2 regions of the Pseudoalteromonas sp. MQS005 genome follow, and region 1 is predicted to be linked to the other one. Evidence: predicted binding sites of a transcription regulator. Region 1 holds the regulator's gene; the other holds the start of a gene.
The links. Region 1 encodes NrdR, which represses ribonucleotide reductase genes. Its sites were predicted from a motif close to AAACACNANATNTNGTGTTT; they were not measured.

Region 1 (16,278 bases):
GTTATTGGTATGCCTGTAGGTAAACTAAGCGCGACTACAAACCAAAACGACACAGTACCGCGCTTTATGCTTGATAAAAATTGGACGCCTAATGCGACAATTGAATCGCTTTCAAATGCAATGGATGTGAGTAAACCTAATAACTGGCCACGTGTGCAATCAATGTTAGATAATAACTGGTTTAGTTATGATAACTTTTATTCGGTGAGTGTTGATGAACAGCAAACACAAACAGTGATGAAAAAAATTCAACAGCTTGGCTATATTGCAGAGCCTCACACCGCAATTGCTTACCAAGGTCTTGTAGAAAATAAGGCAGCAGATGCTGCGGGGATTTTTTTAGCGACTGCGCATCCGGCCAAATTTAAAGACAGCGTTGAGGATATCCTTAATGTTGAATTAGATATGCCAAAGCCGTTAGCTGATGCATTAGCAAAACCGTGTTTAGCCACTGATATGCACAACGATTATGATATTTTGCGTACAGAGTTGTTTAAAAAGCTTGCCTAAAAAAGGCAGATAATAAAAGCGGCTTAGGCCGCTTTTTTTGTTTGTTTATGCATCGCTTTAGACATAAGGCATAAGCTATATAAATGTAGTAAATAGAATTCATTTAAAATTGTTATTAGTTTATAAAAAAATATCATCATCAAAATGCTGTGAAATAGTTTCAATCCCTGTTTAAATATCCTCAACTTAAGAGCGTAGGCAAAACGTCGTTTTAAGCGTACAATAAAGCCTCTAAAAAATACCCATACACGTTGCCCAGGAGACCCCAATGTTAGAACGTAGCATGAATATTTCGGACTTTGATCCAGAGTTATTTGACGCGATGAGCAAAGAAACATCACGTCAGGAAGAGCATATTGAGTTAATTGCATCTGAAAACTACTGTAGCCCACGCGTACTTGAAGCGCAGGGTTCTCAGCTGACTAACAAATACGCTGAAGGTTACCCGGGCAAACGTTACTACGGTGGCTGTGAGCACGTAGACGTGGTTGAGCAACTTGCTATTGACCGCGCAAATGAATTATTTGGTACAGATTACGCAAACGTACAGCCTCATGCCGGTTCACAAGCGAATGCCGCTGTTTTCCAAGCTCTTTTAAACCCACTTGATACTGTATTAGGCATGAGCCTAGCGCACGGTGGTCATTTAACACACGGCTCACACGTTAACTTCTCAGGTAAAACATACAACGCAATTCAGTATGGCCTTAACGAAGAAACTGGCGAAATTGATTACGCACAAGTTGAAGCGTTAGCACTTGAGCACAAACCAAAAATGATCATTGCTGGTTTTTCTGCTTACTCAGGTATTGTTGATTGGGCTAAGTTCCGTGAAATTGCAGACAAAGTAGGTGCTTACTTATTTGTTGATATGGCGCACGTTGCAGGTTTAATTGCTGCAGGTGTTTACCCAAGCCCAGTACCATTTGCTCACGTTGTAACAACCACAACACACAAAACATTAGCGGGTCCTCGCGGTGGTTTAATCATCTCTGCGTGTGGCGATGAAGAAATCTACAAAAAGCTAAACAGCGCTGTTTTCCCAGGTGGCCAAGGTGGTCCTTTATGTCATGTTATTGCTGCTAAAGCGGTTGCATTTAAAGAAGCACTTCAACCTGAGTTTAAAACATACCAAGCACAAGTTGTTAAAAATGCACAAGCAATGGTTGCGGTATTACAAGAGCGCGGCTACAAAGTAGTATCGGGTAAAACTGACAACCACTTATTCTTACTTGATTTAATCGATAAAGATATCACAGGTAAAGATGCAGATGCTGCCCTAGGTAATGCGAATATCACGGTTAACAAAAACTCGGTACCGAACGATCCTCGTTCACCATTTGTTACTTCTGGTTTGCGTATTGGTTCACCAGCAATCACTCGTCGTGGCTTTAAAGAAGCAGAGTCAAAAGAGTTAGCGGGCTGGATCTGTGACGTACTAGACAACATCGAAGATGAGTCAGTACAAGCGCAAGTAAAAGAAAAAGTGAAAGCAATTTGTGCAAAATTACCTGTTTACGCTTAATCCAAGAGTAAAATAGTAATTTAGATCACAACTGCACACATTTTTGTTATGATAATGGCCGCTATAATAGCGGCCATTTTTTGTTTTTAAAACGGAAACACACAGTTATGCATTGCCCATTTTGCACCGCCAAAGATACTAAAGTTATTGATTCTCGCCTTGTCGGCGGGGGACACCAAGTACGTAGACGTCGTGAATGTAATGAATGCCACGAACGATTTACCACCTTTGAAGGGGCTGAATTAGTGATGCCACGGGTCATCAAGCAAGATGGCAGCCGCGAACCGTTTAATGAAGATAAGTTACTAAATGGCTTAACTCGCGCCCTCGAAAAACGCCCCGTAAGCACTGAGCAAGTTGATGAAGTGGTTAATATTATTAAGTCGCAGTTACGTGCCACTGGCGAACGCGAGGTGTCTAGCCATTTGGTGGGTGAGTGCATTATGGAAGCGCTTAAAAAGTTAGATAAAGTGGCCTATGTAAGATTTGCCTCTGTGTATCGCTCGTTTGAAGATATACGCGAATTTGGTGAAGAAATAGCCCGCTTAGGAGAGTAGTAATGACCATGCAAAGTTCGTTTTCAGAGGATGATAAACGCTACATGGCTCGCGCTATTGAACTGGCAAAAAAAGGGCGCTTTACGACAACCCCTAATCCTAATGTTGGCTGCGTACTCGTAAAAAATAATAAAATAATAGGTGAAGGGTTTCATCAGTTAGCGGGGCAAGGTCATGCAGAGGTAAACGCACTGGCTATGGCTGGTGAAAATGCCAAAGGCGCAACCGCTTATGTAACACTTGAGCCTTGCAGTCATTATGGTCGAACACCGCCATGTGCTGAAGGGCTAAAAGCAGCCGGTGTTAAAAAAGTGATTGCCGCAATGGTTGACAGCAACCCGCAAGTTGCAGGCAAAGGTCTGAAAATTTTAGCGGATGCTGGTATAGAAGTTGCTCACGGATTACTTGAAGCGCAAGCTCGCGCATTAAACTTTGGGTTTTTTAAGCGCATGGAGCAGGGGTTACCCTTTGTGACTTGCAAAATGGCCGCCAGTATAGATGGTAAAACGGCGCTTAAAAACGGCCAAAGTAAATGGATAACTGGCCCCGCAGCACGCCAAGATGTGCAACTATACCGAGCACAAAGCTGTGCAATTTTAACCGGTGCCGATACGGTATTAATGGATGATGCAAAATTAAATGTGCGCCCAGAAGAGTTACCGTATTCTTTACCAACTGATTTACCACTGCGCCAACCGGTTCGCGTTGTTATTGACTCACAAAATAGACTTACCCCTGATCTTGCCTTATTTTCAATTCAAAGTGAGGTGATAATATTTACCACCAAGGTTGATAAATCGCATCAGTGGCCTCATTTTGTTAAACAGATTGAAGTACCTGAAAATAATAATAAAGTAGATTTACTGGCCGTGTTAAACACGCTTGCCCAATTGCAGTTTAATAATGTGTGGCTAGAGGCCGGAGCAACACTGGCCGGTAAAATGACAGAACTTGATTTAATTGATGAGTTTGTTTTTTACATTGCTCCTAAATTAATGGGCAGCGATGCTAAAAGTTTACTGAATTTCCCAGAGTTAATGAGTATGCAAAATACCATTAATTTAACTTTTAATGAGTGTGTGCCAATTGGTGATGATTTACGTATCACAGCACTAAAAAAAGCTCATTAATCATTTTATATAAAGAGTAGCACTATGTTTACTGGAATAGTTGAAGCGACAGGTAAAATTGCGTTATTACAAAAAAAACAAGGTGATTTAGCTATTCGTATCCAAAGTAAAAACCTTGATATGAGTGATGTTAAGTTAGGTGACAGTATTGCAACCAATGGTGTATGCCTGACGGTTGTTGATAAGCATATTGATGGCTTTAGTGCAGACTTATCAAATGAAACGATTAGCTTAACAGGGTTTGCACATTACGCATTAGGGCAAACCGTTAATTTAGAAAAGGCGATGCAACCTGTTTCGCGCCTCGGTGGTCATTTAGTGTCTGGCCATGTAGATGGCATTGCCACTATCACAGCAATTAATGCCAATGCGCGAGCAACAGAATATTGGTTAGCCACCGATGAAAATTTAATGAAATACATTCCTTACAAAGGGTCGGTTTGTATTGATGGTATTAGCTTGACGGTTAATGCAGTTGAAGGTAATAAATTTAAACTGACGATTGTGCCCCACACCAGCGGGCAAACGACCATAGCTGATTTTCAAGTCGGTACCAAAGTGAATTTAGAGGTCGACCAAATAGCACGTTATTTAGAGCGCCTAGTCAGAGGGGCTGAGCAACCTACGGGTTCAGATATTTCGATGAGCTTACTCGCTAAAGCGGGCTTTATAAAATAACGACATTGACAACTTATACGAGCAACTTATGAATTTAAACAGCGCACAAGAAATAATTGATGACATTAAAGCCGGTAAAATGGTTATTTTAATGGATGATGAAGACAGAGAAAATGAAGGCGATTTAATTATTGCTGCTGAACACATTAGTGCAGAAGCCATTAACTTTATGGCGACTCATGGCCGTGGACTAATTTGTTTAACCATGACTCAAGAGCGTTGCTCGCAGCTTGATTTACCATTAATGGTAAAAAATAATGGTGCCGCATTCTCAACTAATTTCACTATGTCGATTGAAGCATCAAAAGGGGTTACCACAGGTATTTCTGCAGCGGATCGTGCCCGCACTGTTCAAGCTGCCATCGCGAAAGGCGCTGTGCCAAGCGATATTGTACAACCAGGTCATATTTTTCCTATTATGGCGCAACCAGGCGGCGTGTTAACACGTGCCGGGCATACAGAAGCGGGGTGTGACTTAGCGCGTTTAGCAGGGCTTGAGCCTTCATCAGTGATTGTAGAAATCCTAAATGAAGATGGCACCATGGCGCGTCGTCCTGATTTAGAAGTATTTGCTAAGCAACATGATATTAAAATTGGCACCATTGCTGATTTAATCGAGTACCGTAACCTAAACGAAACCACAATTGAGCAAGTTGCAAAATGTAAATTGCCAACTGAACATGGTGAGTTTGACTTAGTGACTTACAAAGACACCATTGATGGGCAGTTACACTATGCATTGCTTAAAGGTGAAATAAAGCAACAAGAACCGACCTTAGTACGTGTGCATTTACAAAGTACCTTTAACGATATTTTACTCTCTGATCGCAACGCTGACCGTAGTTGGGGCTTATCACAAGCAATGGCTTATATTGCTGAGCATAATGGCGCCTTAGTTATTTTAGGTAAGCAAGAAAGCACTGAAGAGTTAGAAGCCACAGTAAAAGCGTTTGCCGCAGCTGATGCGGGTGAAAATGTGACGCCACGTAAATTTCAAGGTACTTCGCGCACCGTAGGTGTGGGTTCGCAAATTCTGGCTGATTTAGGTATTCAAAAAATGCGTTTGATGAGTTTACCTAAAAAATACCATGCATTATCAGGGTTCCATTTAGAAGTGGTTGACTACGTAGAGCCACAATAATTACGCGCTAGGTTATTATTTTATTTATGTGGTATAATGCGCATCAATTTTTGCGCAACCGAAATCGCTTAAACTTATTTTTAGGGTTATCAAATGAAAATTATTGAAGGTAATAAATACGCTCCAGGCAAAAAGTTTGCCATTGTCATTTCTCGTTTTAATGACTTTATTGGTAGTAGCTTGCTTGCAGGTGCTGTTGATGAGCTAAAACGTACTGGTGGAGTATCAGAAGACGATATTACCGTGATTTACGTACCCGGTGCGGTTGAATTACCTTTAGCAGCGAAACGCGTTGCAGCAAAAAAAGAATATGATGCAATTATCGCCTTAGGTGTAGTGATCAGAGGGGGCACGCCTCACTTTGATCTCGTCGCTGGCGAGTCAAATAAAGGGCTTGCACAAGTATCGCTTGAGTATGATATCCCGGTTGCATTTGGCGTATTAACCACTGAAAGCATTGAGCAAGCAATTGAGCGCGCAGGTACCAAAATGGGTAACAAAGGCGGCGAAGCTGCTTTAGGTGCGCTTGAAATGGTTAATGTGTTAGATAAAATTTAAGTTTAAGGAATTTTTGTGAAACCAGCAGCAAGACGTAAAGCACGTATCTTAGCACTTCAAGCCGTGTATTCATGGCAATTAAGCGGCAATGCAATTGCCGATATCGAACAACAAATGTTGATCGAAAACGATGTGACTAAAATTGATGTTGAATATTTTAAAGATTTAGCGCGTGGAGTTGCCGTAAATCATAAGCAACTAGACGAAGCTGTATCGCCTCATTTAACTCGTCCATTTGATGAATTAGACGAAGTTGAACGTGCAATCTTACGTTTAAGCAGCTACGAGCTTAAATTTCGTGAAGATGTTCCTTACAAAGTGGCTATCAATGAAAGCATTGAATTAGCGAAAATGTTTGGCGCTGAAGATAGCCATAAATTTGTAAACGGTGTACTTGATAAAGCTGTAAAACAGTTACGTAAGTCATAACAACTTAAGCTGCATATTAATTCAGTGAGTTGTTATAAATAACCGTTAAAAAGGAGAGCCGGCATAGGCCGGCTTTTTTGTGTATGAAGGAATTTGAATTAATTAATCACTACTTTAAAGGTCGCGGTATCACTCGTCGCGATGTTAATTTAGGGATTGGAGATGACTGTGCGCTTGTCACAGTACCAGCAAACTGTCAGCTTGCTGTAACAACAGATACCTTAGTTGCTGGGGTGCATTTTTTTCATGATATCTCTCCTCGCGCATTAGGGCATCGAGCTCTGGCAGTAAATTTAAGTGATTTAGCTGCCATGGGTGCAGAGCCTACATGGGTATCGGTTGCACTCACGTTGCCAAGTATCGATCCACAATGGATTGCAGAGCTGACTGACGGCATGCATGAAATTGCTGAGTACTTTAATGTACAAATTATTGGTGGCGATACGACTCAAGGCCCACTCAGTATTACTATTTGTGCAAAAGGCACGGTTCCTGAAGGTAAAGCACTGCGTCGAAGTGGCGCAAAAGTGGGCGACTGGATTTTTGTAACCGGACCGCTAGGTGATGCTGGTTTGGCTATTGAGTCAAAAAAACAAGGTTTGCCAGTTGCACCTGAACATTTAAAGCATATTAATAAATGTTTAAACTTTCCAACGCCACGCGTGGCCGCCGGACAAGCTTTGCGTGGCTTAGCGTCATCAGCTATTGATATTTCAGACGGTTTACTTGCTGATTTAGGGCACATTTTGGATTTGTCACAGGTCAGTGCAACAATCAATATTGAAAATGTACCTACTTCTGATGCGATGCAAGCGAGTCTTGATTTTGAGCAACAGCTTCCTTTTATACTCAACTATGGCGATGACTATGAACTACTTTACACTGTCCCAGACAGTAATAAGAGTATGCTCGATATTAAGTTGCGCCAATACGGTGTAGAAGCAACCTGTATCGGCCAAATCAAAAGTGGTGACGGGAATATAGAATTATTACACCAAGGTGAAAAGTTTGTTTTTGAGCACAAAGGCTTTGAGCACTTTTCCAAGGAGCAGGTTTGAATAAAAACCGATTATTTAATTTAAAACGCCCACATCAATTTTTTGGTTTGGGTTTTGGTACAGGGCTTGCGCCTAAAGCCCCTGGTACATTTGGTACTTTAGCGGCGTTACCATTTATTTTTATTACCATGCATTTTCCGTTATGGTTACAAATTGTATTTGCGGTGGTGATCAGTATATTTGGTATTTGGGCATGTGGAAAAACAGCTGATGACCTTCAAGTTCATGATCATCCAGCTATTGTTTGGGATGAAGTCGCTGGTTACTATATAACGATGATTGGTGCAGCACTGAATTGGCAAACATTATTAGTGGGCTTTTTACTATTTCGCTTTTTTGATATAGCAAAGCCAGGGCCGATTCGTATACTTGATAAACGTGCTCATGGTGGGTTTGGTATTATGGCCGATGATGTACTTGCAGGTATTTTTTCGCTTATTTGTTTGCAAGCATTGATAAAAGTAGGTTTACTACCCTTTTAATTTATTATTTGTTTAACTAGGTGGCAGCACTATGATGCGATTTTTATTGGTTTGTGTACTCTTGATGTGTGCCATGCCAAGTACGGCTTCAATTACTGATTACGTAGTTAAACAATGGAACATTAAAGACGGACTTCCCTCACAATCCCTCAAAAGTGTGGTGCAAGATAACCAAGGCTACATGTGGCTTGGTACGCAATTCGGATTAAGCCGATTTGATGGTAACACTTTTACTAATTACAACACTCAAAATAGTCTGTTTTTACCCAGCAATGGCATCAATAAATTACTGATTGATGGCCAAGGACTATTATGGATAGGCACGAAAAACGGCCTCGTTGTTATAGACCCAGAAAAGCTAACCGCACAAGAGTTTAATATTAAAGGCCCTGTTAGAGATATTCTTGAAGACTCTAAAGGCAGTATTTGGATAGCAGCTAATGGGCTTTATTACATAGACAGAGGCCAGATAGAGCTGCGCGACCAGCTAAACAATCCGAGCCCTATCGTAAATGCCACTGCGATCACCCAAATAGTAGGGTCAGTCAGTAAAATGGCGCTCTCACCAGAGGGAATTTGGCTGGTTAACGATCGTAATTTATTGCGCTTGACGCAAAGCGCGTCTGATTTTTCTAAATTGCGCTTAGAGCTTACCGCTAAAGTGGCCTTGCCTGATCGTTTAGCACAAACAATTGTTCACGACTTATCCTTTTTAAATGGCAATTTATATCTTGCTTCTGAGCTAGGCGCTTACTTTTTAGATTTAGATGATGAGCTACGCCCATTTCCGCTGCCTAACGCTAACAACTCAGCCGTTTATAAGTTTATGAGTGATGGCAATGGTGGCTTGTGGGTATCGACTTATGGGCGCTTATTGTTCAGAGGGAAGTCGGATGATTGGCAATGGGTTGAGCCCAGTCAATTAGATCAAAGTATTTGGTTTGCCGATATATTTAGAGATGATGAAAATAATATATGGTTAGCGAGTTTTAGTGAGGGACTTTGGCTTGCTCATGAAGGGCGAATAGAGCGCCATTCAGCCATTTCTAAAATGACCGAAGCGGTTATGGCCATTAGTAAATCACCAGATGGTAAGTTATGGATTGCCAACAAAAGCGGCGTAGGCTATTTCGATGCCGATAAAACGTTTATCAATGTCATCAACAGTACCAAGTATGGTAACGCCTCAGTACATGACTTACAGTTTGACGGCAATCGTCTTTATGTTGCCACTGGTAGAGGTTTGTTTTTCTACGAGTCGAATACCTTATATAGTTTCCCTGCCCGTGCGCTAAGTGATAATCCTGTATTTGCTATTAGTACGTCGACTAAAGGCGGCTTTTGGGTGGGCACTGGGCGAGGCTTATATCGTTTAAATTACAACGGGTTAAACCCTTTTGCGTACAATGCTTTTTTAGGCAGTAAGTTTGTAACCTATGTTTTAGATAAACCAAATTTTGGGGTGATTGGTACCAGTAAAGGGGCGTATTACTTTACTGAACGCGGGATAGAAAAAATAGGCGACCAAACCACTTTGGAAAGTGCGTACGTTACTAGCATTTTACACATTAAAGGCGTGGGGATTTTAATTGGCTCGCTTAACGATGGTTTGTTTTATCGCAGTGGACAAGGGCAGTGGCAGCAATTAGATGCCGCCAATGGGCTGCCATATGGTTCTATATTTAGTCTTGAGTACGATGATACTACAAAACGCATTTGGGTAAGCACCATGAAAGGGGTTTATCGCATGCCAGTTGAGCAATTCAAAGCCAACATTGAAAGCCTAAAAGTGGAGGAAGTGATCTCTTCATTTGATCGACAGCTCGATGGTAAAGCAAGTCAATGCTGTAATGGTTTAGGCCATGATGCGGTGGTTGATATGGATAATTCAATTTGGTATCCCAGCTTGCAAGGCGTTGTAGAAATTCCTAAAGACGTAGAATTATTTGGATTACGCTCGCTAAAGCCAACCATAGAAACTTTAACCACGCCATCACGAAAACTTGCTGCGGCTGCGTTAGGTAAAAAGCCAGTACTTAAAACTGACGAGCGTGATGTAACGCTTACCTATACCGCTATCGATTATTATGCACCTGCAAGTATAGAGTTTAGGTATAAACTCAATGGACTTGATAATGATTGGCGCTATGCAAATACCCGCCGAGAAGCTATTTACACTAACTTACCAGCAGGTATGTTTTTATTTGAATTAGAGACAAAACGTCAAGGTGAAGATTGGGGCAAAGCGCAATCGGCCGAATACGCTTTTGTGGTGCCTGAACGATTTGGTGAAACTATATATTTTAGATTACTGATCACCAGTGGTTTTGTGTTGCTCTTTTATTTGGTGTTTTGGGTATTTAAAGTTCAAGAGCGACGTAAGCAGCAAGTTCTTGAGGGGCTTATTACTGAGCGAACCCTTGAGCTTCGCCAAGCAAACGATAAATTAAACCAAGTAAACTCTCAGCTTAAACTTGTTAGTCACTCTGATGAGCTAACAGGGCTGAGAAGTCGCCGTTTTTTGTTTGATCAACTACCAAAAGATATTGAGCATTTTCAGCGTAACTCGCAGTCATTGCAGGCTCAAGGTAAATCGTTGGTGTTGTTAATTATTAATTTAGATAACTTTAGCCGCATTAACGATGCCTATGGCCCTATTGCTGGAGACAGCTGTTTACAACAAGTAGCGGCATTACTTAACTCGCGTACACAAGGTTCTGATTATGTTGCCCGTTGGAGTGGTGATGAGTTTTTACTGTTATTGCGTGATTTTAAATGTAATTTAATCGACAGCTATGTATCTGAATTATGCCAAGCAATTGCAGATTATTCGTTTCAGCTTCCTAACGGTGAAACAACCAATATAACAGCGTCAGTCGGGTGGTCGTTCTATCCGTTACCTCTCTTAGGTGGGCAAGTTATTAGCTGGGAAACATCAATTAATCTAGCTGACATAGCATTACATCAAGTTAAAAAACGTGGCGGCGATGGCGTCGCTAATATTACCTTTGACGAGCAATTAGATGCATTTGAGTTTGAGCAAAACCCCAATGTTGAACAGCAAATTGGTTTGTTACAAAGCAATGGTCTAGCCGATATTAAGGTATGGATGCGCTAGAGGTTATAGATGAGCAATAAAAAAGGAGCCAATGGCTCCTTTTTTATTAAACACGATAAGTGTTAGCTCATAAATGATTTAATTGAAGTTAAAATACCGTGTTCACCTAACCCCATTTCATCGTGCATTTGCTGTTGTGTGCCATGTTTAATGAATTCATCAGGAATACCTAAGTTAAGCACTTTTACATCGGCTTTAATGCTCGCTAAATATTCATTAACTGCAGAGCCTGCACCGCCCGCAATCGCGTTATCTTCAAGGGTTACAATAATATCGTGATCATTAATCAGCTCATCAATTAATGCCGTATCAAGTGGCTTAATAAATCGCATGTTTACTAGAGTGGCATTGAGCTCATCAGTGGCAAGTTGTGCGTTTTCAAGCAAGGTACCAAATGACAATATAGCCACTTTAGTACCTTTTTTAATTACATTCGCTTTGCCAATTTCTAGCTTTTGCATAGTGCTTTGAATGTCTGCTGAGCCTGCACTACCACGCGGGTAACGAACAGCAACAGGACAATTAGCTTGATAGCCTGTATAAAGCATATGACGGCATTCGTTAGTATCACTTGGGGCCATAATGACCATATTAGGTATACAGCGCATAAAGCTTAAGTCGTAGGCGCCTTGATGGGTTTCACCATCGGCTCCAACAATACCGGCGCGGTCTATAGCAAATAATACCGGTAGATTTTGCAGTGCAACGTCGTGAATTAGTTGATCGTACGCGCGTTGTAAAAAGCTAGAATAGATAGCCACAACGGGCTTTAAGCCCTCACAAGCAAAACCTGCAGCAAGAGTAACAGCGTGTTGTTCTGCTATTGCTACGTCAAAGTATTGTTCTGGATACTCTTTAGAAAAACGTACCATGCCTGAACCTTCACGCATAGCTGGCGTGATTGCCATGAGCTTACTGTCTTGCTCGGCCATGTCACAAAGCCAATCACCAAACACATTTGAGAAAGTAGCCGCGCCTGGCTTAGATTTTGGTAAGCTTGATGTTGCAGGATCAAATTTTGGTACGCCATGATAACCAATCGGATCGGCTTCGGCAGGCTTGTAACCTTTGCCTTTCTGGGTTTTTATATGTAAAAGCTGTGGGCCTTTTAAGTTACGCATATTGCGCAGCGTATCAACCAACATATTCACATCATGTCCATCAATTGGGCCAATGTAATTTAGACCTAATTCTTCAAAAAAAGTACCCGGGATCATCATCCCTTTAATGTGTTCTTCCATACGGCTGGCAAGCTCTTTTACCGGCGGTACACCAGAGAGCAGCTTTTTACTGCCTTCGCGGATGTTGGTATAAAAGCTACCTGATAAAATACGCGCAAAATGATTGGTTAGCGCACCGACATTTTCAGATATCGACATTTCGTTATCGTTCAAAATGATCAGCATGTCTGATTTAACATCGCCAAGGTGGTTCATTGCTTCAAAGGCCATACCAGCAGTAATTGCGCCATCGCCTATTACCGCGACTGTTTTACGCCCTTTGCCTTCTTTTTGTGCAGCAATAGACATACCTAACGCCGCAGAAATTGAGGTACTTGAATGGCCAACACTAAAGGTGTCGTATTCACTTTCATCTCTAAAAGGGAAAGGATGCAATCCGTCTTTTTGGCGAATGGTATGCATTTGATCACGACGGCCAGTCAGTATTTTATGCGGATAAGCTTGATGACCCACATCCCAGACCAAGCGGTCATCGGGTGTGTTGTATACATAATGTAGTGCAACGGTAAGTTCTACGGTTCCTAAACCAGACGCTAAATGACCGCTACTTTGCGATACCGAATTGAGTAAATAGTCACGCAATTCATGGCTAAATGCAGGAAGCTTATCTTGTGCTAAGTCTCGCAAGTGGGCTGGTTCGTTCACCAAATCAAGTAATGGATACTTGCTGCTATCAAGTGTCATGGTTTTTTATATATCCTTCGCTAATATTAACCCTCCTCAAAACAAACGAGGTTTAAAAGGCGACTTAATATTCAGTAATAATTTTATACTAAGAGTTAATACGTTTTAGCTGTATTTAATGGTCACGTTCAATTAAATAGTTAGCCAATGCCGCTAAATCTGTTGTGTCTGCGTCAATGTTAGCTAATGCCTCATGGGCTTGTTGTATTAAATTTTGTGCTTTTTGCTTAGCGCCTAGCATACCTAATAAAGCGGGGTATGTCGCTTTATTCGCTGCAATATCTGACCCTTGTGGCTTGCCTAAAGTAAGCGTATCGCCCTCAACATCTAAAATATCGTCATGAACTTGAAATGCAAGCCCTATAGCGTATCCAAAAGTTGATAAGTTATCTAAAGTTTGTTGGCTTGTATTAGGAGCGCACAGTGCGCCAAGAGTGATCGCACAATTTATTAGCGCACCGGTTTTAAGTTTATGAATGCGTTCTAACTCATCAACAGTAATAACCTTATCGGTTGCTGCAATATCGCGGCCTTGTCCGGCAACCATACCTTGTAATCCTGATGCATGCGCTAGTGCTGCGATCATTTTTAATTGTGCTTCAGTCGAACATTTAAATGTATGCTTAGCAATAAGTTCAAATGCTAAAGTTTGCAGTGCATCTCCAGCTAAAATCGCTTGTGCTTCACCGTATACAATATGACATGTAGGGCGACCACGGCGTAAATCATCATCATCCATAGCAGGTAAGTCGTCATGCACTAATGAATAACTATGAATACATTCAATGGCTGCGGCAAGTACATCTAAATCACGCTTGTCAGCACCGAGTATTTTACCTGTGGTGTACACTAAAAACGGGCGCAGTCTTTTACCACCATTCATTACACTGTAATGTGTGGCTTCTTTTATAGTATTGTCGCTTTCAAGAGGTTGTTCAAAATAAAGGTTGAGCGTATTAGCTACATCATCTTGAGCGAGTTTTATTTGTTCTTTTATGCTCACGATTATTCCATATCGTTATCAAACTGAGTAAGCGGTGCTTTTTCGTCATTACCCATTAATATCGACACCTTTTGCTCAGCTTGTTGAAGTTTGCCTGAGGATGCGCTCGCAAGTGCAATACCGCGCTCAAATTGCTTTAAAGACTGTTCAAGCGATAAATCACCTTGTTCCATTTCACTGACAATTGTTGTTAGTTCTTCTAGTGCTTGTTCGAAACTTAAATTTTCAGGTTTTTTAGTCGCCATCTTTATTTTCAACTTACATAATAAATTTAGACGCCAATTTTAGGGGGAATGCTAAACTAGGTCAAAGAATGATATTGTTTTTTGATAGATAAATGCTGTTGATTGGGTTTTATTGCGTTTCAACGTTATTTTTTAAAATTATTAATTTTGATTAATTAGATTGATTACCTATGTTGATCTAAAATATAACTAATCTTAATTTTACCGTTTATCATAAAAATCACTTAAGTATTTCAGTATCTTGCCGATAAACAATTAATAACAACGCTTGCGAAGAAAAAATATAAAACCTTTGGAGGGAATGTGGATTTAGCAACCATTATTGGGATCCTTGGCGCAATTGGCTTAATTGTCATGTCCATGTTTATGAGTAGTAGCGGTGAAGTCGCTATGTTTTACAATACCCCTTCTGTGGTTATTGTATTCGGTGGTTCCCTTTTTATCGTTTTATCTAATTTTACCATGTCGCAATTTCTTGGCATTGGTAAAGTATGTGCAAAAGCGTTCATGTTTAAAATTGAGCCTCCTGAAGCATTAATCGAAAAAGCGGTAGAATTAGCTGACTCTGCTCGAAAAGGCGGGTTTTTAGCCTTAGAAGAAGCCGAAATCCCAAATCCTTTTATGCGCAAAGGCGTTGATATGCTAGTAGATGGGCATGATGCTGATGTGGTACGAGCAACATTACAAAAAGATATTTCGTTAACCACCACTCGCCATGAAATGGGGGCAACCTTATTTAAATCATTAGGTGATATTGCACCTGCAATGGGGATGATCGGTACGTTGATAGGCTTAGTGGCTATGCTCTCGAACATGGATGACCCCAAAGCTATCGGACCGGCAATGGCGGTTGCGTTGTTAACCACATTATACGGTGCATTTTTAGCAAACGTTGTAGCCATTCCTATTCAGGTAAAACTTGAACTGCGTAAAGACGAAGAGGCCATGAATCAGCGCTTAATTTTAGATGCAGTATTAGGTATTCAAGACGGGCAAAATCCTAAAGTAATTGAAGGGATCTTGAAAAATTATCTAGCTGAATCAAAACGCGCAGTCAATACTGAGGAATAATTATGTCAGATGAAGAGTGCAAATGCCCACCTCCAGGACTTCCTGCGTGGATGGGAACGTTTGCCGATTTAATGTCATTATTAATGTGCTTTTTCGTACTTTTACTCGCATTTTCTGAAATGGATGTACTTAAATTTAAACAAATTGCAGGCTCAATGAAGTTTGCTTTTGGTGTACAAAATAAAATAGAAGTAAAAGACATTCCAAAAGGGACATCTGTTATTGCTATGGAGTTTACGCCGGGTAAACCTGAGCCAACTCCTATAGAAACCATTCAGCAACAAACGGTTGAAATGACCCAACAAATGCTTGAGTTTCAGGCGGGAGATGAAAGCTCCGCAGGTGGACGTCAAGAGCAACGTGGTGAAAAGCGAGGTGGTGAATCAAGTAGTACCTCAGAGGAAGTTGCTGCAGCTACGGCAGTGTCTGCTGCTGATCAAGAGCAAATAAATGACTTAGTTAAAAAAATTGCGCAACAGCTTGAAAAGCAAATTATTGATGGGGCTATTGAGCTTGAATCTTTAGGGCAGCAAATCATAATTCGTATTAGAGAAAATGGCTCGTTTCCATCGGGGAGTGCATTTTTACAACCACAATTTAAACCTATCATTCAAGATATTGGCCGATTACTTAAAGATGTACCCGGTGAAATTACGGTGTCTGGTCATACGGATGATTTTCAGGTTTCCAACGAGCTTTACATTAATAACTGGGATTTATCATCTAAACGCGCAGTTGCGGTAGCGAGTGAATTACAAAAAGTTCCAGGTTTTGATAAAACCAGAATGATGGTGGTAGGGCGTGCAGAAACTAGGCCCTTAGTGCCGAACGATTCCCGCGAAGATCGA
Region 2 (16,278 bases), on a different contig from region 1:
ATGTTGTGATACATTTGTTAGCGAATTTGCTGGCTTTTACCCGCATGATTTTTTGAAAACTGCATTTTATGTGGTTGTTGAACACATTCCCAAGCCTGACTTTACTGGTTTACGTGAAATTGGTTTAAGCGATTTTATTGACATGGATGTAGCAGGGATCACCTATAAAAACACTTATTACATATTACCTCATGTTGCGCGTAATTTAAGAGTGCATTTTCATGAGCTGGCTCATGTCGTTCAATGGCGCGAGCTCGGTGCTCACGCTTTTATTATGCGCTACATCAATGAAATCCAAACCTGTGGTTATGATGATGCTCCGCTTGAAAAAATGGCCTATGCACTTGATGCGCACTTTACCAGCAATGGAAATAAATTTAATATTCCTGACTATATTACTCAACAGCTTTAGTTAATAAATATTATAAAAGGAATTTATATGTCGCGCTTTGTGCTCTATTTACTAGCTTTATCTGCCCTTGATGTAAAGGCAGCCGATTTTAATCATGATATTGTCAACGCATTGATACACAGAACAACGCAACAAGTAACTTACGATGGCGCCTATCATAGGCTTGAATACCCTGGTGGCGATGTACCCGCTAATATTGGTGTATGTACCGATGTTATAATTCGATCCTATCGACAGCTTGGTATTGATTTGCAAAAGTTAGTACATGAAGACATGCAGGCCAATTTTCGCGCATATCCTTCTAAGCGTATTTGGGGATTAACCAAGCCAGATAAAAACATTGATCATCGACGTGTACCTAACTTACAGGTTTACTTTGAGCGCCATGCTCAAGTGTTAACTAAATCGCTTAATGCAGCAGATTATAAAACCGGTGACATAGTCACTTGGATGCTGCCAGGCAATTTACCGCACATAGGTATGGTCGTTAATCAAATAGCGCAGGACAGTGGTCACCCGCTTATTGTGCACAATATTGGTCGCGGACCTGAAATGAGCGATATGCTTTTTGCTTATACAATTACGGGTCATTACCGATTTGTACCTGCTGCTTATTCAGAGTAAATAACACGGCTATAATCGCGATTACTTGAGTAATAATTGCAGAAACAGGTAAGTGAATAAAGCGAGCTGTTAGGCATTATACTGTGTGGTTTGCTAGTTACTTTAAATTAATACTGATATCACCATTGGGCTTGCAGCAACACAATAGTATTTCACCATCACGCACAAAGGCTAACGGTTCTTCATTGTAATTGACTTCACCAGAGACAAGCGTAGCACGACACGCACCACAATATCCCTCACGGCACTGGTAAGCAGCATCAATTTTATTCGATTCTAAGCAGTGTAAAAGAGAAGGGCAGCCAGCGGTAAAATCTAAACACTGGCTGTTATCTGCAAGCGTAACACTTGCAGTGGTTCTATCAGTCATTATAAATCAAAGTCACCAAATTCAGCTGCATCAACCTGTGAATCAATTTGACCTACAAGGTATGAGCTAATTTCCGCTTCTTGTGGAGCAACTTGCACGTTATCAGAAACAAGCCATGAGTTGATCCATGGAATCGGATTACTGTTATTATCAAACTGTGCTGGTAAACCAATAGCAGTCATGCGTGCATTGGTAATGTATTCAACATACTGACATAAAATATGTTTATTTAAGCCAATCATTGAACCATCTTTAAACAGGTACTCTGCCCATTCTTTTTCTTGCTCTGCAGCGTCAACAAACATTTTGATTGCTTCTTCACGGCACTGTGCAGCAACAATTGCCATTTCAGGGTCGTCTTTGCCATCCTGCATAATATTTAAAATATGCTGAGTGCCTGAAAGGTGAAGCGCTTCATCACGGGCAATAAGCTTAATAATTTTTGCATTGCCTTCCATTAGCTCACGCTCTGCAAACGCAAATGAACACGCAAAGCTGACATAAAAGCGAATAGCTTCAAGAATGTTCACTGACATCATCGCCAGGTACAATTTCTTTTTCAGCTCGAATAGGTTAACCACCACGGTTTCACCATTAATGTCATGTTTGCCTTCACCGTACAGGTTGTAAAGCGACACTGAGTTAATTAAATCGTCGTAATAAGTGGTTACGGCATCGGCACGTTCACTAATTTTGTCATTGCTAACAATGTCGTCAAAGATGAGTTCAGGCGCTTGGGTTACGTTACGAATAATATGTGTGTATGAGCGGCTGTGAATGGTTTCACTAAACGCCCATGTTTCAATCCATGTTTCAAGCTCAGGAATTGACACAATTGGCAATAGTGCAACGTTAGGCGAACGGCCTTGAACACTATCAAGCAAAGTTTGGTATTTTAAGTTACTTAAAAAGATATGCTTTTCGTGATCAGGAAGCGCTTGAAAGTCTAAACGGTCTTTACTTACGTCAACTTCTTCAGGACGCCAAAAGAAAGACAATTGTTTTTCAATCAGCTTTTCAAAAATAGGGTATTTTTGTTGATCGTAACGTGACACGTTAACGGTTTGACCAAAAAACATTGGCTCTTGCATTTGGTTATTATGATTTCTGCTAAAAGTAGTATAAGACATGTTTATCACTCAAAAAACTATCACTAAAACTATCAGGACAAAGCGGGCAAGGCGCCCGCTTTAAGTTTAACTATTAAATTTTACACGCGCCGCCTGCACAATCGTCATCTTCCACTTCTGGAGCGTCTTCTTGTGCATCTGATGCGCCATCACGGGTGTTATGGTAGTACAGCGTTTTAACACCTAGCTTGTAGGCACCAAGTAAGTCTTTTAATAAGACTTTCATAGGTACTCTACCGCCTTCGTATTTATTTGGATCATAATTAGTATTTGCTGAAATCGTTTGGTCGATAAATTTCTGCATTATGCCTACTAATTGTAAGTAACCATCGTTAGATGGGATATCCCACAGTAGCTCATAGCTATCTTTGAGGCGTTCGTACTCAGGGACAACTTGTTTTAAAATACCGTCTTTACTTGCTTTAACACTAATATGGCCACGCGGTGGCTCAATGCCATTGGTTGCATTAGATATTTGCGATGATGTTTCTGATGGCATTAATGCGCTCAGTGTTGAGTTACGCATACCGTGCTCTTTAATGCTGGCACGTAACGTATCCCAATCAAGATGAAGTGGTTCATCACAAATTTTATCTAAATCACGCTTGTACGTATCCGTTGGCATAATACCTTGTGAGTACGTTGTTTCGTTAAATTTAGGACAGGCACCACGTTCTTTTGCCAGCTCATTAGACGCTTTCATTAGGTAGTACTGAATCGCTTCAAATGTTTTGTGCGTAAGCGCATTTGCGCTGCCATCTGAATAACGCTTACCGTTTTTAGCTAGGTAGTATGCGTAGTTAATAACGCCTATGCCTAGCGTACGACGTCCCATAGTTGCATTTTTAGCTGCAGGTACTGGGTAGTCTTGGAAATCAAGTAGGTTATCAAGTGCGCGTACTGCAAGCTCAGCTAACTCTTCTAGTTCATCTAAAGACTCAATCGCGCCTAAGTTAAACGCAGATAATGTACAAAGTGCAATTTCACCTTCTTCATCATTCACGTTGCTAAGAGGCTTAGTTGGTAACGCAATTTCTAAACATAAGTTAGATTGACGGATCGGAGCCACTTTTGAGATAAACGGACTGTGTGTATTACAGTGGTCAACGTTTTGTAAGTAAATACGACCCGTGCTAGCACGTTCTTGAGCAAACATAGAGAACAGCTCAATTGCTTTAATTCGTTTTTTACGAATTGACTCGTCTTGCTCATATTTTACATATAGCGCGTCAAACTCGTCTTGATCTTCAAAAAATGCATCGTAAAGGCCAGGCACATCAGAGGGGCTGAATAACGTAATGTAATCGTCTTTAATTAAACGTGAGTACATGAGTTTATTAAACTGTACGCCGTAATCTAAGTGACGTACGCGGTTATCATCAACGCCACGGTTGTTTTTAAGCACTAATAAGTTTTCAACTTCTAAATGCCAAAGCGGGTAGAAAAGGGTTGCTGCGCCACCACGTACACCGCCTTGCGAACAGCTTTTAACCGCTGTTTGAAAGTGCTTATAAAACGGAATACAGCCAGTGTGATACGCTTCACCGTTACGAATAGGGCTACCTAGTGCACGAATACGACCTGCATTAATACCAATACCAGCACGTTGAGAAACGTATTTAACAATCGCTGATGATGTAGCGTTAATTGAGTCTAGGCTATCGCCACACTCAATAAGTACGCATGAGCTAAACTGGCGTGTTGGCGTACGTACGCCCGACATAATTGGCGTAGGTAAAGAAATTTTAAATAATGAAACCGCATCATAAAAACGTTTAATGTAATCAATACGTGTATCACGAGGGTAATCAGAGAATAAGCTTGCAGCCACTAAAATATATAAAAACTGCGCGCTTTCGTAAATTTCACCCGTTACACGGTTTTGAACTAGGTATTTACCTTCAAGCTGTTTTACTGCTGCGTAGCTAAAGTTAAGATCGCGAGAATGATCTAAGTACGCATCTAGCTCATCTAATTCTTGCTCTGTGTAATCAACGAGTAAATGTGCATCGTAACGTTTTTGTTCAACCATGTTAGTAACATGGTCAAAAAGACGCGGTGGCTCAAACTGGCCATAGGCTTTTTTACGTAAATGGAATACAGCTAAACGAGCAGCAAGATACTGATAATCAGGTGATTCTTTTGAGATCTGATCCGCAGCGGCTTTAATAATCGTTTCGTGGATGTCTTTAGTACGAATACCGTCATAAAATTGAATATGCGATTTAAGTTCAACTTGTGAAACCGAAACGTTATTTAAACCTTCGGCGGCCCATTCAATAACGCGATGGATCTTATCAAGATCGAGTGGCTCTTTACGACCGTCACGTTTGCTTACAGATAACTGTTGGTTCATAGCTTTGCCTGTATTCCTTGGGAATTAAATATTTTTGACCAATGCGTGCACCTAAAAAAGCGCAGTGCCTATTCGTTTATTGTTATTTTCACCGGTTTGGTGAATTTAATTGAATAACATTTAGCCACAATATCTGGTGTTGTTCAAATTAGAGATCACAAGATAGTGTGGTCTGGTATCTTTTGCAAGGGACAGAAACCGCTCTCATTGTGGATAACGTTGGGATAACGTAATTGTGTTAGTAGGCATTAACCTTTGATCAATCGGTTAAGTTGAAATTTGTAAAAATCAACTAAGGAAAGATTAAATTTACGCTTTTTTAAAATAAATTTTGTCTGCTTTTTTTATCATCAAGCTTTGCGTAAAAACTAACACAATCACAATATGTAGTGTTTATTAATTAACATGGCACTATATGTGGTTAAATGCATCTATAGGACTGTGCCAATTAAAATCCGCATTCCAAGCCAATGCCTCGTCAACACTCGGTACATATCCCCATAGTGCGGTTGCGGTGTGCATATTGGCTGCTTTACCTGCTTGAATGTCACGCTGCGCATCACCTATATATAAGCAACGCGAAGGATCAACACTCATTTGCTCAGCGCAATACAGTAAAGGAAGGGGTGAGGGCTTAGATTCAGCTAAGGTATCACCGCTTATCACAATACGTGCATTTTTTAATGCAGGAATCGCCTTGACTAAAGGATCAGTTAAAAATCCGGGCTTATTAGTCATAATTCCCCAGGGTATTGCTTTGTTATCAAGTGCGATTAGTAATTGCTCTATTCCTACAAAACATCGAGTATGGGTGGCAATATTGGCAGCGTATTGCGTGACTAGCTCATGTAAAAGTTGCTCTTGCGGCTGTTGTGCCCAGCTTTCTTTAAAACCAGCAGCCAATAAAGCGGCAGCACCGTTTGAAGCCGCGGGGCGATATATATCACTGCCCACTTGGGGCTGTTGATGATTTTGCAGCACGGTGTTTAGTGCGGCGCCTAAATCATCAGCGGTATCGAGTAAAGTGCCATCTAAGTCAAACAGCAATGCTTGATATTCCATTGGGACAATGGGGGTTTGAGAGCTTGCCATTACGCTAACTTCTCAAAATGCAGCATATAATTTACGCTTACATCATCATTCATTGTGTATTGCTTAGAAAGCGGGTTGTAACTTAAACCAGCACTGGCACGTACTTTTAAGCCAGCTTGCTCTGCCCATGCAATTAATTGTGCAGGTTTAATAAACTTTTTATGGTCATGGGTACCCTCTGGGACCATTTTTAACAGTTTTTCTGCACCGACAATAGCGTATAAGTAAGCTTTTGGGGTTTTATTAAGAGTAGAGAAAAAAACATCAGCCCCAGGTTTTGCTAATTTAGCCACCGCATGAATAATAGAAGCAGGGTCGGGGACGTGCTCTAACATTTCCATACAAGTGATCACATCAAAGCGCTCAGGGTGCTCATCTGCAAACTGCTCTGCAGGTACTTTTATATACTCAACGGGGACACTTGTTTCTAAGCTGTGTAACTTAGCTACGGTTAAAGGCTCTTGGCCCATATCGATGCCTGTTACGTTTGCGCCCATTCGCGCCATGCTGTGACTTAAAATGCCACCACCACATCCTACATCTAGGGTTTCTTTATCAAATAATCCTTTGGTTTTGTCTGCGATGAAATCTAATCGTAATGGATTAATTTCGTGAAGCGGCTTAAATTCGCCTTCTAAATCCCACCAACGTTCTGCGATGGCTTCAAACTTTGCTATTTCTGCGTTATCTACATTTTGATGTTCGGTCATAAAATACTTCCTCGTCAATCTGAGGCCATTATATAGGCCTAAATTGATAAATCGCAAAGTTTTGCGCCTGTAAATTAAAATTAATTGTGATAGCATGGTTACTTAGAAATAATAACAAACACTCTTAATACCTAATACTGGGTTGTTAAGAGCTGATACTGAAGGAATGTGATATCAAATGACTGATCTCGCCAATGAAATTCTGCCAGTCAATATTGAAGACGAGTTAAAAAACTCCTACTTAGATTACGCCATGAGTGTAATTGTAGGACGTGCATTACCAGACGTACGTGACGGTTTAAAACCTGTTCACCGCCGCGTTTTGTTTGCAATGAACGAGCTTAGTAATGACTGGAACAAGCCTTACAAAAAATCGGCCCGTGTGGTCGGTGACGTAATTGGTAAATACCACCCACACGGCGACAGTGCAGTTTATGACACCATCGTACGTATGGCTCAGCCATTCTCACTGCGTTACATGCTAGTAGATGGTCAGGGTAACTTTGGTTCGGTTGATGGTGATTCTGCAGCGGCAATGCGTTATACAGAAGTACGTATGGCAAAAATGTCGCACGAATTATTAGCCGATCTTGAAAAAGAAACGGTTGATTTTGTGCCTAACTACGATGGCACAGAGCAAATTCCTGATGTGTTACCCACTAAAATACCTAACCTGTTAGTTAATGGTTCATCGGGTATTGCGGTTGGTATGGCAACAAATATTCCGCCACATAACTTAACAGAAGTCGTGAATGGCTGTTTAGCGCTTATTCAAAACCCTGAATTGACCATTACGGAGTTAATGGATTACATTCCTGGGCCTGATTTCCCAACTGCGGCGATTATTAACGGTAAAAAAGGCATTGAACAAGCTTATCAAACCGGTCGTGGTAAAGTGTACATGCGTGCGCGTGCTGACATCGAAACCGATGAAAAGACGGGTCGCGAAACCATTATTGTTCATGAAATCCCTTACCAAGTTAACAAAGCACGTTTGATTGAAAAAATCGCCGAGCTAGTTAAAGATAAAAAAATTGAAGGGATCAGCGCATTACGTGATGAATCAGATAAAGACGGTATGCGTATCGTTATCGAGATCAAACGTGGTGACGTAGGTGAAGTTATTTTAAACAACCTTTATGCACAAACTCAGTTGCAAACTGTGTTTGGTATGAATATGGTTGCGTTAATTAATAACCAACCTAAGTGTTTCAACTTAAAAGAAATGCTTGAAGAGTTTATTATTCACCGCCGTGAAGTTGTTACCCGTCGTACGGTATTTGATTTACGCAAAGCCCGCGACCGTGCGCATACGCTAGAAGGTTTAGCGATTGCACTGGCTAACATTGACCCAATTATCGAACTTATCCGTAAGTCGCCAACACCTGCTGAAGCAAAAGTTGCATTAACAGCGCGTCCATGGGAATTAGGTAATGTTAAAGCCATGCTTGATAAAGCAGGCGAAGACAACGTGGCACGCCCAGATTGGTTAGCAAGCGAGCTTGGTATTCGTGATGGTCAGTACTATATTTCTGAGCAACAAGCTCAAGCAATATTAGACTTACGTTTACATAAACTTACTGGTCTTGAACACGAAAAAATTCTTACCGAATATCAATCATTACTTGAGTTGATTGCTGAGTTATTATTCATTTTGGCAAATCCAGAGCGTTTAATGGAAGTTATTCGTGATGAGCTCGTTGAAATTAAAGAGCAATATGGTGATGAGCGCCGCACTGAAATAAATGCTGCAGCACACGATATTAGCCTTGAAGATTTAATCAACGAAGAAAACGTAGTTGTTACGCTTTCACATGAAGGGTACGTTAAGTATCAAGCATTAACTGATTACGAAGCGCAGCGTCGTGGTGGTAAAGGTAAATCAGCAACTAAGATGAAAGATGAAGATTTCATTGAACGTTTATTGGTTGCCAATACGCACGATACTATTCTTTGTTTCTCTACAGCGGGTCGTTTATATTGGCTTAAAGTATACCAGTTGCCACTTGCCAGTCGTGCAGCGCGCGGTAAGCCAATTGTTAACTTATTACCACTTGAAGCAGATGAACGTATTACTGCAATCTTGCCAGTACGCGATTATGAAGATGATAAGTACATCTTTATGGCGACAGCATTTGGTACGGTTAAGAAGACGCCATTAACGGCATACAGTCGTCAACGTGCAAGCGGTATTATTGCGGTTAACTTAAACGAAGGTGATAGCTTAATCGGTGTTGATATTACCGATGGCAGCAACGAAATTATGTTGTTCACTGATGCGGGTAAAGTTGTTCGCTTTAAAGAAGCTGAAGAAACGGCTGTCGTTGATGAAAATGGTAACCCAGTACTAGACGAAGAAGGCAAACCTGAAATCCGTTTCAAAGGTGTACGTCCTATGGGCCGTACTGCAACGGGTGTTCGTGGTATTAAGATGCCAGACGATCAGCGTGTTGTATCACTTATTGTACCAAAGAATGATGGTGCAATATTAACAGTGACAGAAAATGGCTACGGCAAGCGTACCCAACTTGAAGATTACCCATCTAAGAGTCGTGCAACTCAAGGTGTTGTATCAATCAAAGTGAGTGAGCGTAACGGTGCTGTTGTTGGTGCTGTACAGGTTGATGACAACGACGAAATAATGATTATTTCGAATCGTGGTACCTTAGTGCGTACTCGCGTTAATGAAGTTTCTACGGTTGGACGTAACACTCAAGGTGTTATTTTGATCAGAACTATTGACGAAGAGCAAGTAGTTGGTTTACAACGTATAGAAGAAATTGAAGTGACTGAAAGTGACTTGGTTGATATCGAAGACGTTGAAACAGTAGATACAGTTATTGATGAAGTGGCGGATGACAATCCTCCTTCAGAATAATTAGATTGAAAAAAGCGGCCTTGGCCGCTTTTTTTATGTGGTTGAAAAAAATTAAATTAGTTTAATTCAAGTTAAATTACTGGAATGAGGAAAAGGTAATGAGTATATATAATTTTTGTGCAGGCCCTGCAATGTTACCACCGGCTGTTATGCAAAAAGCGCAAAAAGAGTTTTTAAACTGGCAAGGTCTTGGTGTATCGGTGATGGAAATAAGTCATCGTAGTCATGAATTTTTAGCATTAACCGCTAAATGTGAAGCCAGCCTGCGTCGTTTAATGAATATAAGTGACGAGTTTGAAGTGCTATTTATGCACGGTGGTGGTCGAGGTCAATTCAGTGCCGTACCTTTAAACCTTCATGTTAACGGTAAAAAAGCAGTTTATTGTGAAAATGGCGTTTGGTCAAAAAGTGCAACCAGCGAAGCCGATAAGTTTACAAATACACACGCTGTTGATGTGCGCAATGATGATAACGGCCTGTTTTCTATTAAGCAGGTAGCCGATTGGGTTTTACCTGCTGATGCGGCTTACATTCACTATTGCCCGAATGAAACCGTAGACGGCCTTGAAATATTTGATGTACCCAGTCATCCAACGGCGCCGATTGTGGCCGATATGTCGTCGACTATTTTATCGCGCGAAATTGACGTTAATAAATTTGATTTAATCTACGCGGGTGCACAAAAAAATATCGGTCCGTCGGGCATTGCTATTGTGATTGTTCGCAAAACGCTACTTGAGCGTGAAGGGCTCGCCAAGCCGGGTATTTTAGATTACGCCCTTGAAGCAAAACAAGGCAGCATGTTTAACACCCCACCGACTTTTGCTTGGTATTTAGCGGCAGAAGTATTTGCATGGCTTGAGCAAACCGGGGGTGTAAAAGCCATGGAAGCTCATAATATTGCCAAAGCGCAGCTGCTTTATGATTTTATTGATGGTTCAGATTTTTATACCAATAAAGTAGCGAAGCATTGCCGTTCACGTATGAATGTGCCTTTTTGGCTGGTTGATGAAAGCTTAAATGATAAGTTTGTTAAAGAGTCAAAAGAAGCGGGCTTGTTAGCGCTTGAAGGTCATCGTATTGTTGGCGGGATGCGCGCCAGTATTTATAACGCGATGCCATTGGAAGGTGTACAAGCCTTAGTTGACTTTATGGCTAACTTCGCCAAGGAGAATAGTTAATGGAGCAACTTTCCTTAGCCCCTATTTCACAAGTGAATGGCAGTGTGACATTACCGGGCTCAAAGAGTTTATCAAACCGAATTTTATTATTAGCAGCATTATCTAACGGCACCACGGTTGTTGAAAACTTACTCGACAGCGACGATATTCGCCATATGTTGGGTGCGTTAAAGCACTTGGGCGTTAATGTAACGCTTAATACTGAGCGCACCGTAGCGACCGTAGAGGGTGTGAGTGGCGTGTTTAATACGCCAACTGAGCCGTTGTTTTTAGGTAATGCAGGTACAGCGTATCGGCCATTAACGGCAGTACTGAGTGCGATTGCTGGTGAGTATGAGTTAATTGGTGAGCCGCGCATGGAAGAGCGCCCTATAGGGCATTTAGTTGATGCTTTACAAGCGCTCGGGGGTGATGTTAGTTATTTAAAAAATAAAGATTACCCACCACTTAAAATTATCGGTGGGCAAATAGCCGGCGGTGAAGTCGAAATTGACGGCAGTATTTCAAGTCAATTTTTAACGGCGCTGCTCATGGCTGCGCCGTTATTTAAAGGCGATACACACATTAAAATTAAAGGTACCTTAGTCTCTAAGCCTTATATTGATATTACGCTGGATGTGATGGCGCGCTTTGGTGTAACTGTTGAGCATGATAATTACACCACGTTCTTCGTTAAAGGTGCTCAGCAATACCAAGCGGTTGAGCGCATAATGGTTGAAGGTGATGCTTCATCGGCTTCTTATTTTATTGCTGCTGCAGCAATTGCCGGTGGCGAAATAGAAATTAAAGGCGTTGGCGCTAAATCAGTTCAAGGTGATATTGGCTTTGCTAAAGTGATGGAGCAGGTTGGTGCCAAAATTGATTGGTATGACGAGCGTTTAGTTGTTCGTAAAGGCGAGCTTAACGGTATCGATATAGATGCTAATGCGATACCTGATGCTGCAATGACCTTGGCGACTGTTGCCTTGTTTGCTAAAGGGCCAACCGCTATTCGTAATATTTATAACTGGCGTGTAAAAGAAACTGACCGTTTACATGCAATGGCCACCGAGCTTAAAAAAGTAGGGGCTGAAGTGGTTGAAGGGCACGACTTTATTGAGATCACACCGCCAAAGCAATTTAATAATGTGGCTGTAGATACCTACGACGATCACCGTATTGCCATGTGCTTTGCAATGGTGGCAGTAGGGGGTAAGCCCATAACGATTAACGATCCGGCCTGTACTTATAAGACATTCCCAACATTTTTCAAAGTGTTAGCATCTGTCAGTAAATAGGCTATTTATAAGTATTTATAAAAAGTTACATACTAAAAGCGGATAATCTTTATTAATTGGCGTATAATGTGGCGGTTTATTTTGGTGTGCATTGAAGGAGGTTTTAAATGCTGGCGTTATTAATGCCCGTAATCACCGTAGATGGCCCAAGTGGTTCTGGTAAAGGAACTGTTTGTCGCCTATTGGCTGAAAAATTAGGCTGGGATGTGTTAGATAGCGGAGCAATTTATCGCGTACTATCACTTGCAGCACTTCATCACCAAATTGCGTTAGATAACGAAGAAGCACTTGTCCCACTAGCTGCAAATCTTGATGTGCAGTTTTTGATAGACAGTGACACTAATGCAGGAAAGATTATTTTAGAAGGCGAAGATGTTACAACCACTATTCGAAATGAAGAAGTGGGTGCTGCAGCGTCGAAAGTGGCCGCATTGCCGCGTGTTCGAGAAGCGTTGCTTCGCCGCCAGCGTGCGTTTAGAACAGAAAACGGTTTAATTGCCGATGGCCGCGATATGGGCACTGTGGTATTTCCAGATGCGCCATTAAAGATATTTCTAACCGCAAGTGCAGAAGAACGTGCTCGCAGACGTTTTGTTGAGTTGAATGAGCGCGGGCTTGATGTTACACTAAGTGGTCTATTACAGGACATTCAAGCACGTGACGATCGCGATATGAATCGTGCCGTTGCGCCGCTTGTACCTGCAGAGGATGCGATTGAGCTTGATACTAGCGAACTCAACGCACAGCAAGTCTTTGATAAAGTTATAACTTTATTAGATGCGAGCATCTCAGAAGGTAAGCTTCCTAAACGAAGCTAAATACATTTTATGCACCAGCAGGATGCCAGTGCTATTTTAACAACCCCATGCAGCATGGTTGCTTATTGGTATTAATATATGAGACGTATATTCGTATGTCAGAAAATTTTGCGCAGTTATTTGAAGAAAGCTTAAAGGGTTTTGAAGCAGAGCAAGGCTCTATCGTTAAAGGTACAGTAATCTCAATCGAGAACAACATTGTACTTGTAGATGCTGGTCTTAAATCAGAAAGTGCTATCCCTGCAGAGCAGTTCAAAAATGCTGCTGGTGAACTAGAAGTTGCTGTTGGCGACGAAGTAGATGTTGCACTAGATGCAATCGAAGACGGTTTTGGTGAAACTATCCTTTCTCGTGAGAAAGCGAAGCGTCACGAAGCGTGGATCCGTCTTGAGAAAGCATGTGAAGAGCAAGAGACTGTTACTGGTGTTATCAACGGTAAAGTTAAAGGCGGTTTCACTGTTGAAGTTGATTCAATCCGTGCTTTCCTACCTGGTTCACTTGTTGATGTTCGTCCAGTACGTGACACAACTCACCTTGAAGGCAAAGAGCTTGAATTTAAAGTAATCAAGCTTGATCAAAAACGTAACAACGTTGTTGTTTCACGTCGTGCAGTTATCGAATCAGAAAACTCACAAGAACGTGAAGAGCTTCTTGCTAACCTTGTTGAAGGTCAAGAAGTTAAAGGTATCGTTAAGAACCTTACTGACTACGGTGCATTCGTTGACCTTGGTGGTGTTGATGGTCTACTACACATTACTGATATGGCGTGGAAGCGTGTTAAGCACCCTTCAGAAATCGTTAATGTTGGCGACGAAATCGCAGTTAAAGTTCTTAAATTCGACAAAGATAAAACTCGTGTATCTCTAGGCCTTAAACAGCTTGGCGAAGATCCATGGGCAGCTATCGCTGGTCGTTACCCAGAAGGTTCTAAACTTTCTGGCCGTGTAACTAACCTTACTGATTACGGTTGCTTCGTAGAAATCGAAGAAGGCGTTGAAGGTCTAGTACACGTTTCTGAAATGGATTGGACTAACAAGAACATCCACCCTTCAAAAGTTGTATCATTAGGTGACACTGTTGAAGTTATGGTTCTTGAAATCGACGAAGAACGTCGTCGTATTTCTCTTGGTCTTAAGCAATGTATTGCTAATCCTTGGCAGGAATTTGCTCGTCTACAAAACAAAGGCGACCAAGTTACTGGTAAGATCAAATCAATCACTGACTTCGGTATCTTTATCGGTCTTGACGGTGGTATTGATGGTCTTGTACACCTTTCAGACATTTCTTGGAATACACCTGGCGAAGAAGCTGTACGTGAATTCAAGAAAGGCGACGAAATCACTGCTATCGTATTGCAAGTTGACCCAGAGCGTGAACGTATCTCTCTAGGTGTTAAGCAAATCGAAGCTGACCCATTCAATAACTACCTTGATGCAAACAAAAAAGGTGCTATTGTTAAAGGTAAAGTGACTGAAGTTGATGCGAAAGGCGCAACTGTTGAACTTATCGAAGGCGTTGAAGGTTACATCCGTGTAGCTGATATCGCTCAAGAGCGCGTTGAAGATGCAACTACTGTTGTTTCTGTAGGCGACGAGATTGAAGTTAAATACGTTGGTGTTGATCGTAAGAACCGCACTTTAAGCTTATCTGTTAAAGCTCTTTTCGAAGCAGAAGAGAAAGAAGTACTAGAGAAGCTTAAGAAAGAAGAGCCAGTGTTTGAAAACGCAATGGCAGCTGCTTTCGCAAATGCACAAAAAGACTAATTAATTATAGTCTTTTAATTGGAAGGGCAGTTTATGCCCTTCCACTATTTCTTTTTAAGGAAACGCTATGACTAAGTCAGAACTGATAGAAACACTTGCTGAACAACATTCACATATTCCTGTGAAAGATGTTGAGAACGCTGTTAAAGAAATTCTTGAACAAATGGCCGGCTCATTATCTTCTTCAGATCGTATTGAGATCCGAGGTTTTGGAAGTTTCTCTTTGCATTACCGTGCGCCTCGTACAGGCCGTAACCCTAAAACAGGTGAAACTGTAGAGTTAGATGGTAAGCATGTACCTCATTTTAAACCAGGCAAAGAACTACGTGACCGTGTAAACGAGAGCATTGCTTAGTAAACTTATTGGAGTAGTTACTTGTTCAAGGTATTAAAAATTATTCTGGCGGCACTTTTTTTAATTGGTGCATTTGTATTGGGTTCTCAAAACCCACAATTAACACAAATTAACTACATAATAGCCAGTAATACATTACCTTTAGCCGTTATAATAAGTATCTGCTTTTTGCTAGGTGTTGTAGTGGGTTGTTTTGTGAGTTTTAAATTGTTCACGCAATTAAAGTGGCAAAATTACCGTTTAAAAAAGCAATTAACGCCTGAAAAAGATAATAAAAAGCGTATTGCCAACAAAGACACCTAATTATGATTGAGCTGTTGTTTTTACTGCTTCCCGTTGCTGCCGGTTATGGTTGGATCATGGGGAAAAACAGTGCAAAAAATCAGGCTCATCAGTTTAATCGTCAAATTACTTCTGAATACAGTAAAGGCTTAAAGTTTTTACTGGACAGAGAAGAAGATCAGGGGCTTGAGCATTTAATTAATTTGCTCGAAGTAGCTGCTGACTCTGTTGAACATTATTCTACTTTAGCCACCATGTTTCGCCGCCGTGGTGAGCTTGACCGCGCAATAAAAATTCACGAACTACTGCTAAAACACCCAAGTCTTAACGAAAAACAAGCCGCTAATAGCCGTTTAGAACTAGCCGAAGATTATATTATGGCTGGCTTATTAGACAGCGCAGAAGAACATTTAATATGGCTGGTAAAAAATAGCCATGCAGATGCACTCGATCCTATTATTTCTTTATATTCACAAACCCGTGAATGGCAAAAAGGCATTAATATGTTTGAAGCGCATACTGAGCTTTTTTCAAAAGAACAACACTTTAAAGCCATCGCTAATTTTTACTGTGAGCATGCCATTGCCAGTAATAACCCACAACTTATGCGCAAAGCCATTAGCTTAAACTTTAAAACAATTAGGCCTTTATATGAGCTTGGACTGTCAGCTTACACCAAAGAAGATTACGTAAAAGCAATTTACTATTGGCGAGAATTAATCTGCCAATTTACTTTTTTTGCGCCATTGTTTATTGAAAAGTTAGCTCACAGCTATAAGCAATTAAAATTAACTCACCAATTCCATGAACTCATTACTGAGTTACTAGAAAAGGGTGGGGTGATGATAAAAATACAGCATTGCCAAGCCTTGCTTGAGCAAGGACACACTGAACAAGCCTTTGAATTTTTAACTGATAATTTAAAACGTCAACCCACTATTCGTGGCTTTAGTTTTTTATTACAGTTAATGAGTACAGAAAATAAAAATACAAAAGATGTGCTTAATCAAATCGATAAACTTGTTACTTC

Region 2: the regulator NrdR is predicted to act here: its motif matches at 5,015-5,034, upstream of nrdA (class 1a ribonucleoside-diphosphate reductase subunit alpha).

The regions. Positions count from the first base shown of each region.
Region 1 is NZ_LYRQ01000060.1:5,340-21,617, reverse strand. Features, by position in the region: gene thrC (threonine synthase) at 1-510, shown strand, start outside; gene glyA (serine hydroxymethyltransferase) at 779-2,035, shown strand; gene nrdR (transcriptional regulator NrdR) at 2,143-2,592, shown strand; gene ribD (bifunctional diaminohydroxyphosphoribosylaminopyrimidine deaminase/5-amino-6-(5-phosphoribosylamino)uracil reductase RibD) at 2,595-3,722, shown strand; gene A9479_RS16845 (riboflavin synthase) at 3,747-4,400, shown strand; gene ribBA (bifunctional 3,4-dihydroxy-2-butanone-4-phosphate synthase/GTP cyclohydrolase II) at 4,429-5,541, shown strand; gene ribE (6,7-dimethyl-8-ribityllumazine synthase) at 5,635-6,099, shown strand; gene nusB (transcription antitermination factor NusB) at 6,115-6,528, shown strand; gene thiL (thiamine-phosphate kinase) at 6,612-7,586, shown strand; gene A9479_RS16820 (phosphatidylglycerophosphatase A) at 7,583-8,068, shown strand; gene A9479_RS16815 (ligand-binding sensor domain-containing diguanylate cyclase) at 8,100-11,186, shown strand; gene dxs (1-deoxy-D-xylulose-5-phosphate synthase) at 11,249-13,111, opposite strand; gene ispA ((2E,6E)-farnesyl diphosphate synthase) at 13,227-14,114, opposite strand; gene xseB (exodeoxyribonuclease VII small subunit) at 14,117-14,359, opposite strand; gene pomA (flagellar motor protein PomA) at 14,663-15,430, shown strand; gene A9479_RS16790 (flagellar motor protein MotB) at 15,433-16,278, shown strand, end outside.
Region 2 is NZ_LYRQ01000006.1:30,001-46,278, forward strand. Features, by position in the region: gene A9479_RS03960 (hypothetical protein) at 1-412, shown strand, start outside; gene A9479_RS03965 (DUF1287 domain-containing protein) at 440-1,036, shown strand; gene yfaE (class I ribonucleotide reductase maintenance protein YfaE) at 1,134-1,406, opposite strand; gene nrdB (class Ia ribonucleoside-diphosphate reductase subunit beta) at 1,406-2,536, opposite strand; gene nrdA (class 1a ribonucleoside-diphosphate reductase subunit alpha) at 2,610-4,892, opposite strand; gene A9479_RS03985 (HAD family hydrolase) at 5,304-5,984, opposite strand; gene ubiG (bifunctional 2-polyprenyl-6-hydroxyphenol methylase/3-demethylubiquinol 3-O-methyltransferase UbiG) at 5,984-6,694, opposite strand; gene gyrA (DNA topoisomerase (ATP-hydrolyzing) subunit A) at 6,873-9,572, shown strand; gene serC (3-phosphoserine/phosphohydroxythreonine transaminase) at 9,671-10,753, shown strand; gene aroA (3-phosphoshikimate 1-carboxyvinyltransferase) at 10,753-12,030, shown strand; gene cmk ((d)CMP kinase) at 12,138-12,848, shown strand; gene rpsA (30S ribosomal protein S1) at 12,944-14,611, shown strand; gene ihfB (integration host factor subunit beta) at 14,679-14,966, shown strand; gene A9479_RS04025 (lipopolysaccharide assembly protein LapA domain-containing protein) at 14,988-15,269, shown strand; gene lapB (lipopolysaccharide assembly protein LapB) at 15,272-16,278, shown strand, end outside.